DNA from 3 places in the Photobacterium sanguinicancri genome. Region 3 is predicted to be linked to each of the others. Evidence: predicted binding sites of a transcription regulator. Region 3 holds the regulator's gene; each other region holds the start of a gene.
The links. Region 3 encodes PurR, which represses purine synthesis genes. Its sites were predicted from a motif close to TNANGNAAACGTTTNCNTNA; they were not measured.

Region 1: purE (5-(carboxyamino)imidazole ribonucleotide mutase) is a predicted target of PurR. The motif match lies at 1,559-1,578, and genes of this name have one in related genera.
Region 2: folD (bifunctional methylenetetrahydrofolate dehydrogenase/methenyltetrahydrofolate cyclohydrolase FolD) is a predicted target of PurR. The motif match lies at 2,100-2,119, and genes of this name have one in related genera.

Annotation. Positions count from the first base shown of each region.
Region 1 covers NZ_AP024850.1:3,645,410-3,649,643, reverse strand. Annotated here, with positions in the region: gene OCU87_RS16795 (5-(carboxyamino)imidazole ribonucleotide synthase) at 1-996, opposite strand, end outside; gene purE (5-(carboxyamino)imidazole ribonucleotide mutase) at 1,001-1,486, opposite strand; gene tsaC (L-threonylcarbamoyladenylate synthase type 1 TsaC) at 1,685-2,242, shown strand; gene hemF (oxygen-dependent coproporphyrinogen oxidase) at 2,248-3,153, shown strand; gene aroE (shikimate dehydrogenase) at 3,229-4,050, shown strand; gene OCU87_RS16770 (DUF1488 family protein) at 4,070-4,234, shown strand, end outside.
Region 2 covers NZ_AP024850.1:2,638,432-2,642,665, reverse strand. Annotated here, with positions in the region: gene rfaH (transcription/translation regulatory transformer protein RfaH) at 1-1, shown strand, start outside; gene galU (UTP--glucose-1-phosphate uridylyltransferase GalU) at 122-1,030, shown strand; gene folD (bifunctional methylenetetrahydrofolate dehydrogenase/methenyltetrahydrofolate cyclohydrolase FolD) at 1,105-1,959, opposite strand; tRNA gene OCU87_RS12260 (tRNA-Arg) at 2,356-2,432, shown strand; gene tig (trigger factor) at 2,890-4,191, shown strand.
Region 3 covers NZ_AP024850.1:2,132,762-2,136,995, reverse strand. Annotated here, with positions in the region: gene OCU87_RS10195 (hypothetical protein) at 1-212, opposite strand, end outside; gene OCU87_RS10190 (TfoX/Sxy family DNA transformation protein) at 538-1,128, opposite strand; cyclic di-GMP riboswitch class I at 1,254-1,359, opposite strand; gene purR (HTH-type transcriptional repressor PurR) at 1,636-2,640, opposite strand; gene OCU87_RS10180 (heme ABC transporter ATP-binding protein) at 2,971-3,786, opposite strand; gene OCU87_RS10175 (FecCD family ABC transporter permease) at 3,783-4,234, opposite strand, start outside.

The DNA.
Region 1 (4,234 bases), 1.5 Mb from region 3:
CGCTCGCTTTTCTTTGCCGTACCAGTGAACATGGCAACCTGCTTCGGTCAGCACGCTTTTAGGTAAAGTATCTTCACCTAAAATATTGATCATTGCCGTTGGCCGAATCAAGTCTGTGCTCCCCAGGGGTAAGCCACAAACGGCACGTAAATGGTTTTCAAATTGACAGGTTTCAGCACCTTGCTGCGTCCAGTGGCCTGAGTTATGAACGCGAGGGGCAATTTCATTAACCAGTAGCTCACCATCAAGGTCAAAAAACTCAAGGGCTAATACGCCGACATAATCAAGGCTCTCAGCGACAGCGGTAAACATGTGCTTTGCTTGTGCTTGTAGTGCTTCTTCGTTAATTGCAGTCGATAGACTTAATACACCATTGGTATGCACATTTTCCGCGAGTGGATAGACGGAAACAGATCCATCTTTGCCACGTGCACCAACCAGTGATACTTCGCGATTAAAGGGTACAAATTCTTCAGCGACAATAGCTTGAGTTGGTGTCGCGGCAATGCACTGTGCCATTTCATCCCACATGGTATCCATCTGAGCGGGATCTTTTAAACGCCACTGTCCTTTGCCATCGTAACCACCAAGCGCACTTTTTAATACCATAGGCAGGCCTACATGTTGGACTGCAGCATCAAAATCGGCACGGTTATTGATAACGTAATATTTGGCATTGCGCACTTTTGCACTATCAAGTAATGCTTTTTCTATTCGGCGATCGCCTCCGGCTTTAATCGCATCAGTGGTTGGCAGGAACTTACCACTTTGCTCACACACATCAAGGATATGGTGCGGGATATGCTCAAACTCAGCAGTGATGACATCGGCACGCGCAATGGCTGCTTCTAATCCTTGGCCTATCACCACTTGCGTTAGTGGGTGAACGATATTTTCACTGCCCACATCAAACGCAGAGATCTCAATATTCAGTGGAGCACCTGCTAATGACATCATACGAGCGAGCTGACCTGCGCCTAAAACCAGTACGTGCATGTGTTTAGTCCTCTGCTGGGTTTGGATTCGCAAGAACGGTTTCGGTTTGTTCGCTGCGGAACGCTTCTACTTTTGCCATCACTTCTTCATCGTGCGTGCCAATGATTTGTGCGGCCAAAATGCCGGCATTTGCGGCGCCTGCTTCACCAATGGCTAAGGTACCAACCGCAATACCTTTTGGCATTTGAACGATAGACAGTAATGAGTCCATGCCCTTCAGAGCGCGTGATTGCACGGGAACACCAAGTACAGGTAGGCTGGTAAATGCCGCAGCCATTCCAGGAAGATGAGCGGCTCCGCCTGCGCCTGCGATGATGACTTTGATCCCGCGTTCTTTAGCACTGTTGGCGTAATCAGCAAGAAGTTGAGGAGTACGGTGAGCAGAAACTACTTTTGTTTCATAAGGCACATTGAAGCGATCTAGCATTTCAGCGGCATGTTGCATGGTTGGCCAGTCAGATTTCGAACCCATGATAATTCCAACTTTCATTCCGATCTCCTGTTGATAACTTAAAACGTCGCAAATAATACGTGTTGGCCGCATTATACGGTGATTTTAAACGAAGGAAAACGTTTGCGTCGGTGTATTTGTCTCATTGTATTACCGTCATGGAGTTGCTTGCTCAGAGTGGGTAAACTAGTAAATAGGAAGTTAAATGATAATCAGCTAAATAATAATGAGGGTGACGTGGAAAATTTTGCGCAAGTGATCACCGCACTGCAACAGGGAGAGGTTATCGCCTACCCGACTGAAGCTGTCTTTGGCGTGGGCTGTGACCCCGACAATGAGCCAGCAGTTATGAAATTGCTCGATATTAAGCAACGTCCAATAGAAAAAGGTCTGATTTTAATAGCCGCAGATTATGACCAGCTGTTGCCTTACATTGATGATAGCCAGTTATCACCAGCTCAGCGTCAGAAAATTAAAGCGACATGGCCGGGACCTGTGACTTGGGTTATGCCTACCAAAGCGAGCGTGCCTAGTTATTTGACAGGGCAATTTTCAACAATTGCTGTTCGAGTAACGGATCACCCGTTGGTTCAACAATTATGCCGAGAATTTGGTAAACCCATCACTTCAACCAGCGCTAATCTGTCAGGCCAAGAGCCGGGACGAACAGCTGCCGAAGTTGAATTACAACTCGGTCATTGTTTACCTGCTATTTTGCAGGGGGAAACAGGTGGTCGTGATAACCCATCTGAAATTCGTGATGCGATCACAGGTAATGTTTTTCGCCAAGGATAGAGAGCATGCAAACAGTAGATAAAGCCGCAGTTAAAGCCTTTTTACTCGATCTTCAAGACCGAATTTGCCGGGCGATTGAAGTGCAAGATGGTCAAGCGACCTTTGAACAAGACGAATGGCTGCGTGAACAAGGTGGCGGTGGTCGTAGCCGAGTGATGCGAGGAGGGGCAGTCTTCGAGCAAGGGGGCGTGAATTTCTCTCATGTCTTTGGGACTAAAATGCCAGCCTCAGCGACTGCACATCGCCCAGAATTAGCAGGTCGTAGCTTTGAAGCTATGGGCGTGTCATTGGTTATCCACCCAAATAACCCATATGTACCGACCTCACATGCAAACGTTCGATTTTTTATTGCTGAAAAGGAAGGTGAAGCACCGGTATGGTGGTTTGGCGGTGGTTTTGACCTAACCCCATTCTATCCTTTTGAAGAAGACTGTCAGCATTGGCATGATACGGCAAAAACCTTGTGCCAACCATTTGGTGATCAGGTGTATGCCGAGCATAAAGCATGGTGTGATAAATACTTCTATCTACCCCACCGTGATGAAACGCGTGGTGTCGGAGGCTTGTTCTTCGATGATTTGAATGAATGGGGTTTTGAGAAGAGTTTTGATTACATGCAAGCTGTCGGGAATGGCTACATTGATGCGTACCTCCCTATCGTTAAAAAGCGTCACACCCTACCCTTCGGTGAACGCGAGCGTGAGTTCCAGCTTTATCGACGTGGTCGCTATGTTGAATTTAACTTAGTTTATGATCGCGGCACCCTATTTGGTTTGCAAAGTGGCGGTCGTACCGAGTCGATCTTAATGTCAATGCCGCCATTAGCGCGTTGGGAATATAGCTACCAACCAGAAGCGGATTCTGCAGAAGCCAAGTTATACCAAGAGTATTTAAAACCACGATCTTGGTAAACGAACTGTTTGAGCTTCCATAGATGCAGTGTTAGGGTCGAATGATCGTCCCTCATTTATTGGAAGCTTTCCCACATGGATCAGTACGTTGTTTTTGGTAATCCCATCACTCAAAGCAAATCGCCTTTTATTCATACCTTATTTGCTCGCCAAACTGCGCAAGACATGGTCTACCATGCTGAGCAACCTGATATAGATGGTTTTACTGTGGCTGCGGATCGTTTTTTTGCTCAGGGTGGTCGCGGCTGTAACATTACAGCCCCCTTTAAAGAAGAAGCTTTCCAATATGCGCAGCAATTAACTGAACGTGCACGCTTAGCGGGCGCAGTGAATACTTTGAAGAAACTTGACGATGGTGTGATTCTTGGTGATAACACCGATGGTGAAGGATTAGTTCAGGACTTATTGCAGCATCAAGTCCCTTTAAAGGGAAAGCGTATTTTATTGGTTGGTGCTGGTGGTGCCGCGCGTGGGGTTATCCTCCCTTTATTAGCTCAGCAGCCAGCAGAAGTGGTTGTGGCCAATCGAACTGAAGCCAAAGCGCAACAATTAGCCGCCCTTTTTTCTTCACATGGCACAATTGCTTCGCAAGCGATCGATGAACTTGATGGTCTGACATTCGACATTATTATCAACTCGACGTCTGCAGGGTTATCCGGGCAATTACCTTCCCTGCCCCATAGCCTGATTTCAAGTCAAGTGACTTGCTACGATATGGTGTATAGCGCGCAAACCACCACCTTTAATCAATGGGCAAAAGATTTAGGCGCGCATAGAACACTTGATGGACTTGGGATGTTAGTGGGCCAAGCTGCCGAAAGCTTTATGCTATGGCGAGGCTTGCGCCCTAGTGCGAAGCAGGTACAACGCGAACTGAGACTTCAGCTTCAATTATAATAAATAGAGAACAAAAATCATGAACCAAGATATTTTATTTGCAGATATTCAAACTTGGGATGCAAAACGCCAAGCGGTAAGCTTCCCTGCACAACAAGCGGGTGCATTGATTGATTGCTGGGTATCGCTTGGCTGGTTACAACAACGGAGCGAAGGTTCCTTGGTTAATGAAGCCGATATTCTT
Region 2 (4,234 bases), 510 kb from region 3:
GTCTGTAACCTCGTTTATTCGATCAACCTATCGAATAAAAAATTCAACGTATTAGGTGCTTACTCAGCTATAGCCAATTTGTTATAGTAGTACCAGTTTATTTATATTCATGGAATTGAACATGACACAACCTTCCCCTGTCCGTAAGGCCGTGATCCCTGTTGCTGGTCTTGGTACTCGCATGCTACCTGCGACGAAAGCCATTCCCAAAGAAATGCTACCGATCGTTGATAAACCGCTTATACAGTATGTGGTGAATGAGTGTGTGGCTGCGGGCATCAAAGAGATTATTTTGGTGACGCATTCATCAAAAAACTCAATTGAAAACCACTTTGATACTTCATTTGAATTAGAAGCGACGCTTGAAAAGCGTGTTAAGCGCCAGTTGCTTGAAGAAGTACAAAAGATTTGTCCTAAAGACGTTACGATTATGCATGTTCGTCAAGGCCAAGCGAAAGGTCTAGGTCACGCGGTATTGTGCGCGCACCCATTGATTGGTGATGCCCCATTTGCAGTGGTATTGCCCGATGTTATTTTGGATGATGTGGCAAGTGATTTACGCAGTGAAAACATGGCAGCCATGGTCGCGGAGTTTAATGCGACCGGTATTAGCCAAGTTTTGGTTGAGCCTGTGCCAATGAGTGAAGTGTCTAATTACGGTGTGGCTGATGTCAATGGTACAGACCTTAAAGCGGGCGAAACGGCTGCGATGACCAAAGTGGTTGAAAAGCCAAGTGTCGAGGCCGCGCCGTCAAATTTAGCGATTGTTGGCCGTTATGTTTTACCTGCTGAAATTTGGGGTTTACTTGAAAAAACGCCAGTAGGCGCAGGTGACGAAATCCAGCTGACTGATGCGATTGATATGCTAATGGAAAAGCAGCAAGTGAATGCTTTTCATATGTCAGGTGTTAGCCATGACTGTGGTAGTAAGCTAGGTTACATGCAGGCATTTGTCGAATATGGCATGCGTCATGATGTGCTGGGTGATGATTTCACTGCTTATATTAAAGAGTTAGCGAAAACGCTATAGCTTTATATTGGTATCCAGTTAATAAAAAAGCAGCTTATTCAAGCTGCTTTTTTGTTTTCGAGGAGTCCCCAAAACTAACTGTGGAATTGTTCACATGCTAATAGGGTGTTTTCTATAAGTGTTGCCACTGTCATTGGGCCAACACCGCCAGGAACGGGTGTAATGTGTTTTGCTTTTGTTTTCGCGACATCAAATTCAACATCACCGACAAGCTTCCCTGTACTTAAACGGTTGATACCCACATCGATCACGGTCGCACCTTCTTTAATCCAATCGCCTGGAATGAAATTTGGTTTACCGACAGCCACCACCACGATGTCTGCTTGACGAACATGGCCTTCTAAATCTTGAGTGAAGCGGTGACATGTTGTTGTCGTTGCACCTGCCAGTAATAATTCCATGGTCATCGGACGTCCAACAATATTTGATGCACCAACAACAACAGCGTGCTTGCCGCGTGTTGGGATGTTGTAACGTTCCAGTAGGGTAATAATGCCTTTTGGCGTACATGAGCGTAGCTTAGGCATACGTTGGCACAAACGACCGACATTGTAGGGGTGGAAACCATCCACATCTTTCTCTGGTGCAATACTCTCGAGAATCACAGTGCTATCCATGCCCGCGGGCAGGGGGAGCTGAACCAAAATACCATCGATTTCTTTATCGGCATTCAACTCTGCAATTAAAGCGAGCAGCTCTGTTTCGTTGGTTGTTGTTGGTAAGTCAAAAGATTTAGAGATAAACCCCACTTCTTCACAGGCTTTACGCTTACTACCCACGTAAACCTGAGAAGCTGGATCTTGGCCAACCAGAACAACAGCAAGCCCTGGCGCGCGAAGGCCAGCATCAACACGTGCTTTTACGCGTGCTGCGACTTCTTGACGAACTGTTTGTGAAATGATTTTGCCATCAATAATTTGAGCGCTCATGGTTTTCCTTATGACTTATTGCTAGCGAACAAAGCCGTAGCATATCAACGATAAAATAATAATGATTAATGCGCATTGACTGTAATTTTCATCAATCATTATTGATGAGATATTGTCGCAGATACTGTGAGCAAGATCTATAACGCAAACGTTTGCATTATGTTGGGACAAGAAACTAGTATTTTTAGATTGGCACTTGCAGATGTGAGTGGATGTTCAGTTGAGCGAAAAAACGTCAATGGCTTGCTGGGGGATTCACCATAATTAGCCGCTATAGCGTTAGATTGGTTTAAGTTTAACCGTTTGAAGTGTAGGACATTAAAAAAAGGGAAAAACCGTTGACCTTAGAGAGTAGCAACGTATAATTCTGACCCATAACGCAGCATGCGTTGTAGTGCGCCCTTAGCTCAGCTGGATAGAGCACGTCCCTTCTAAGGATGTGGTCGCAGGTTCGAATCCTGCAGGGCGTACCATTATTTCGAGAAGCCGTATTTAGTGAAAACTAAATACGGCTTTTTTCGTTTAGGCGAATAGCTTCCCTTTCTGTCTTGTTTTATTACATCATTTACCCGAACTTCCTGTTCATACTTCAAACAATCATTTGTTACCAATTGCTTGCCTGTGCACAAAATCGGCATCTAAACCGTTTTTTTTTCATATTTCCCTTGAAAATCGATTTTTAGCCCCTATTTTGTTGAGAAGTCATGGTTTGTGGGCTGTAGTCTCGACCTGAGAGTATCAGACCGTTATAATGCCGCGTTTTAATTTCTATCCTAGAGACTGCTTTTGTCAGCAGCGTTAGAAATTATCAGAATTAAGGCGTTGTGGTAGGTTTATCTAAATCGCCATAACACGAAAGGATGCCACCGTCAGATTGAACTGATCGGCAACATCACTCAGTGATCTGAGTAAGTTTTGAGGTTAAATAAAATGCAAGTTACCGTTGAAACCACTGAAGGCCTAGAGCGCCATCTAACTATCACAGTTCCTGCTGCAAACATCGAAGATGCAGTAAAAGTTGAACTGCAAAAAATCGCTAAAAATCGTCGTTTCGATGGTTTCCGTCCAGGTAAAGCGCCAATCAAAATGGTTGCTCGCATGTTTGGTGCATCTGTTCGTCAAGAAGTAATGGGCGAAGTAATGCAACGTCACTTCATCGAAGCGATCGTTAAAGAAAAAATCAACCCAGCTGGCGCGCCTACTTTTACTCCAGTTGAGTTCGCTGAAGGTAAAGACCTAGTATTCAAAGCGTCTTTCGAAATCTTCCCAGAAATCGAACTTCAAGGCCTAGACAAAATTGCAGTTGAAAAACCAGCAGTAGAAGTTAAAGCTGAAGACGTTGATACAATGATCGAAACACTACGTAAGCAACAAGCTACGTGGTCTGAAGCTGACGTTGCTGCTGTTGCTGACAGCCGTGTAACTATCGACTTCAACGGTTCTATCGACGGCGAAGAATTCGACGGCGGTAAAGCTGAAGGTTTCGCACTTGCTATGGGCCAAGGTCGTATGATCCCTGGTTTTGAAGATGGCATCGTTGGTAAGAAAGCGGGCGAAGAGTTCACTGTAGAAGTCGCTTTCCCTGAAGATTACCATGCTGAAAACCTAAAAGGTAAAGCAGCATCTTTCGCTATCAAACTACACAAAGTAGAAGCGCAAGAACTACCTGAGCTTACTGAAGAGTTCGTTGCTAAGTTCGGTGTGAACGACGGTTCTGTAGACGGCCTAAAAGCTGAAGTTCGTAAGAACATGGAACGTGAAATGAAGCAAGCTGTTAAAGGTCGCATTAAAGACCAAGTACTTAACGGCCTAATCGAGCAAAACGACATCGCTGTTCCAGCTGCGCTTATCGACCAAGAAATCAATGTTCTTCGTCAACAAGCGGCACAACGTTTTGGCGGCGACGCTAAAAACATGCCTGAGCTACCACGTGAATTGTTCGAAGAACAAGCTAAGCGTCGCGTAGTTGTTGGTCTTCTTCTTGGTGCTGTAATCAAGTCTGAAGAGCTAAAAGCGGATGACGAGCGTGTTAAAGCGTTAATCAACGAAATGGCTTCAGCTTACGAAGATCCAACAGAAGTTGTTGCTTACTACGAGCAAAACGAGCAAATGATGAACAATATGCGTAACGTTGCTCTAGAAGAGCAAGCAATCGATGCGCTAATTGCTAAAGCACAGGTTACAGAAACAGAAGTTGGTTTTAACGAGCTAATGAACCAACCTGCTGCTTAATTTACTGAAATTACTGTAGAGATTTGACTTTGCTTCGAATCTT
Region 3 (4,234 bases):
CATACAATCAGCATGATATTAAAGCCGCATGTCAGGGTAACTGTATCAATGAGTGCATTAAGTGGAGCCAGTTGCTGAGAGACTAGTAGCATGACTAAAGCTGGAGGGAGTAGGCTAAGAAGAACAAAGGCACGGAATAACTTTGGCCATTTGTTAAATTTGTCTTTGAATATGTGGTCTGTTTGCCCAGGAAAAGGCTTTGAACAGAGCATACTTGCCTCACTTTTTGCAATCTATAAAGAGACTGCACGTTGGTTATGGCGAAGGTTATGAAGCGTCATTAAAGTGGCGCTACCTTCATGCAACAGTTGCCATAAGTAGTTAAAAACAATTTTTTGACGTTGGTTGTTCTGCTGCTAGCCAGTATTTTACTTATTTAAGGTAAGATTAAAAGTTAACTGATGCTTTTGTGAACAGTATTTGTGAGAAGAGTCAATCTTTGACGTAATCCTGACATTCAGGAGGCTGGAGCTATAAAAAACGAGGCCAAAGCCCCGTTTTTTATATTGTAAAAAGTGTTGTTTTTGACCGAATGGCTTAAGGTAATAAACCTAACAACTCTCCGCGTCTTGTTTCACTGATCACCGACCAATGTCTGCCGCTGATCGCGCCTTCTAAAGCCCAAAGCAACTCGATGTTGAGATTATTATCATGTGTATCGAGTAGTGCTTTATAAGCATCAATAGCGCCAACTTCTACAAGCTTGTCGACAGTATCAATACCTACTTTTTTCAGCATACGTTCATTCGCTAACCGTAAATTGGGTAAATCTTTGATACGTGAAGGCCCAACTTTACTTTTTGTTTCTTTGTCGTTATTTGCACCGTCTAAAGAACCGCGTGCGTGTTCAATGATCATCTCTGGAGTATTCCACCAGGTATCAGGTATTGCAAAATGCTTAGTCACAACGGGAAAACCGCGTTTTTCATAAACATAAGGGGTTAAGTCAGCTTTTTTAAACTGCTCAATATTTTTAGCATTGGCACGAAGGTGTAACTTATTTTTTACGACAAGTGCAAACATCGTTTCACCTGAAAAAATGCCAAAACCGCCAAACATGGACCGTGATTTAACACTGTCAAAGCAGTCGAATAATTTTAGGGTGTCTTTAAGTATTGGTTTATCCATGCGACTTCTCGGTGAAATAAATCTGGGAGTCACCTAACATATAAGCGAGGAGTTTAGATTAGCAAAGCACACTTAATATATGTCAAAAGCATGTCAAATCCTGAAGCAGGTTTTGCGTTAAATCCATCGGTAACCCCGCTACCTTAAAAGTGTTAAATGTTACCCAAATAACACTCTGTTAGGCCGGAAGCTTTGCGTCCCATTCTTTCAAATGGTTTGCCTTGTTCGTGACTGAATAAGCATATCGTAAATAGCAGAAAATCGTTTAACTTACGGGGGTCAAAGTGTGATGTTGCTTCAATTATTACTATTAAGAGAGAGAGAATATTCAGGTGTGAAATGAAATGAGCAGTAAATTGAAGAGAACTATTTCAATTTTATAAGTAAACTTATTGTTATAGATTAAGTGTTTGTGTGAAAAAATCGAATTTTAAGCGATGTGAATTTATAAAAAAACCGACGTTTAATATTGTCGGTTTTTTGTTTTTTTATGCGCAATAAGAATAATTAATTGAGCTTATGAACTGACTTACGGACAACGAGTGCCGGTGACATTTCAAAAACACGGGTCTCATGTTTTTTATCTTTTACGCGTTCCATCAAGATTTCAATCGCTGTTTTACCTAAGCGGCGTTTAGGCTGGTGGATTGTTGTCAAAGGTGGCGAGAAGAAAGGTGCTAGCTCGATATTATCGTAACCAATGATTGAGATATCTTCAGGCACTCGAATTCCATGTTGAACGAAAGTACTGATCATCGCCATTGCCATAATGTCGTTAAAACAGAAGATAGCAGTAGGGCGCTCTTTCATTGCAATAAACTGTTCAGCTGCTTGTACGGCAGTCTCACACTCGAAGTCACCTTCAATGATCCAATCTTCATTAATATCTAGATCAGCTTCACCCATCGCTTTTTGGAAGCCTTTCAAGCGTTCACGACAGGTTGATTTTTCATTGTGGCCAGATAGACAGCCAATCTTAGTGTGGCCATTTTCGATAAAGTGCTTGATCGCGACATAACCACCGACTGCTGCGTTATCTTGGATTTTATCTGTGTGTGGGCTTTCTGGGCCCCAGTCCATCACAACCATAGGTAGATCACTTTGGCGTTCTAATAGATCTAATAAACGCTGGTCGAGATCTGAACACATAACCATCAAGCCATCTACACGCTTTTCAGCCAGCATGCGCAAGTAATCACGTTGCTTAGAGAGGTTACCTTCGGTGTTACATAGAATTAAGGTATAGCCTTCTTTGTAACAGTATTCTTCTACGCCATGTACAACTTCAGCAAAGAACGGGTTAGTCGATTTCGTTACTAACATACCGATAGTGCGAGTAGTATTACATTTCAGGCTGCGAGCAACAGCACTTGGCGCATAGTTCAGTTCATCGACGGCAGCCAACACTTTCTTCTGTGTTGCTTCTGCTACGAAGCGTGTTTTGTTTATCACGTGAGAGACTGTTGTCGTTGAAACACCAGCCATACGTGCAACATCTTTAATCGTTGCCATAGTTATTCTTCTAATAATTGCAATAAAGAGGGTCTAGCTAAGCCATCCAACACGCCTACTCTTTTTACGTTGAGTGCATGTGTCGCTTTAGACCTTCCATAAAAGTGAAAAGCCGCTTCTCTAGGATGAGCGGCTTTTATAGATTAGGGTAGCGTTACATTGTTAATCGCTTGCGTTCACATTTTACTGAGTGTAGCGCACAGTGCAACGTTTCTGTTTATCAAGATGGTAATACTTGATAGACATCAACAATAATAATGTAACTATGGTGATTTTTGATGCGTTAGTATGCATTCGCATGGGTAATGTAATAAATACGCAAGTAAAGTGCTACAAAATCACGGGGTGTTTGTGCACCGGATGCTCTGTCATAGTGACTGGCCAACCGTAGACTCGTTCAATGTTACTCGGTTCGAGTGCGTGCCACGCATCGCCATCTGCTTGTATTTTGCCATTATTCACAATAATCAAGCGATTGGCATATTGTGCCGCTAGGTTTAGATCATGCAATACAACGATAACGGCAGCGCCAGCTTTAGCCATGTTCTGCGCTAATTGTAACGTCTTATGCTGATGAGCCAAATCAAGAGCCGATGTGGGTTCATCAAGCATTAGAATCGCATTTTCATTTGCTTCACTCAGTTGTGTCAGAATTCGCGCAAAATGAACTCTTTGCTTTTCTCCGCCAGATAAAGAGGGATATAACCTGTCGGCGAGTGTTGTGACATCGGTCTTTTCCATCATTTCAGCTGCTGTCGCCGTTGCATCCGCGCGGGGAAGATCGAGTGGTAAAGCACCGAGTTCGACTACTTCTTGTGCGGTAAATGCAAAGCTTAAACTACTGTGTTGAGGTAAAACGGCTAAATATCGGGCTAACGCTTTAGCTGGCCACTTAGCTTGGTTCTTATTATGAATGCGGATATCACCTCCTGCATCCAACTCGCCACACAGTACTTTGAGTAGTGTACTTTTGCCTGCGCCGTTAGGTCCAAGTAATGCGGTCACCTCACCATGCCTAATCTCGAGATTAAAATCATCAAGTAAGATTTTACCACCAAGGCTGAGGTTTAACCCTTTAGCTGCGATCGCAACGCTATCATGGTGGGTCGACTGCCATTGATCAGATATATGAGCATCAACCATCATGATAAGCGACCTTTTTGTTTAATAAGTAACAGAATAAAGAAGGGGGCACCTAAGATGGCGGTAATGATCCCTACGGGCAATTCAGCGGGAGCCGCAATAACACGGGCGATCATATCTGCAATCAGCAAAATTAATGCGCCAAGCAAGGCTGATAATGGCAGTAAGCTTTTATGGTTAGGCCCGGTAAGCATACGGCCTAAATGTGGAATAATAAGACCAATAAAGCCAATCACGCCTGTTAGCGATACGCACACTCCCACACCAGCAGCACACAACAAAATTAGGCTGCGTTTTAATGCTTGGACATTCACACCCATGTGTTTTGCTTCAGCTTCGCCAAGTAGAAAGGCATTTAGAGCGTTGGCCTTGCGATCAAACACCCACATAAGAATACCGAATGTTGAGAAGGCGAGTGCGATACCTGGCCATGTAGCACCCGCGAGTGATC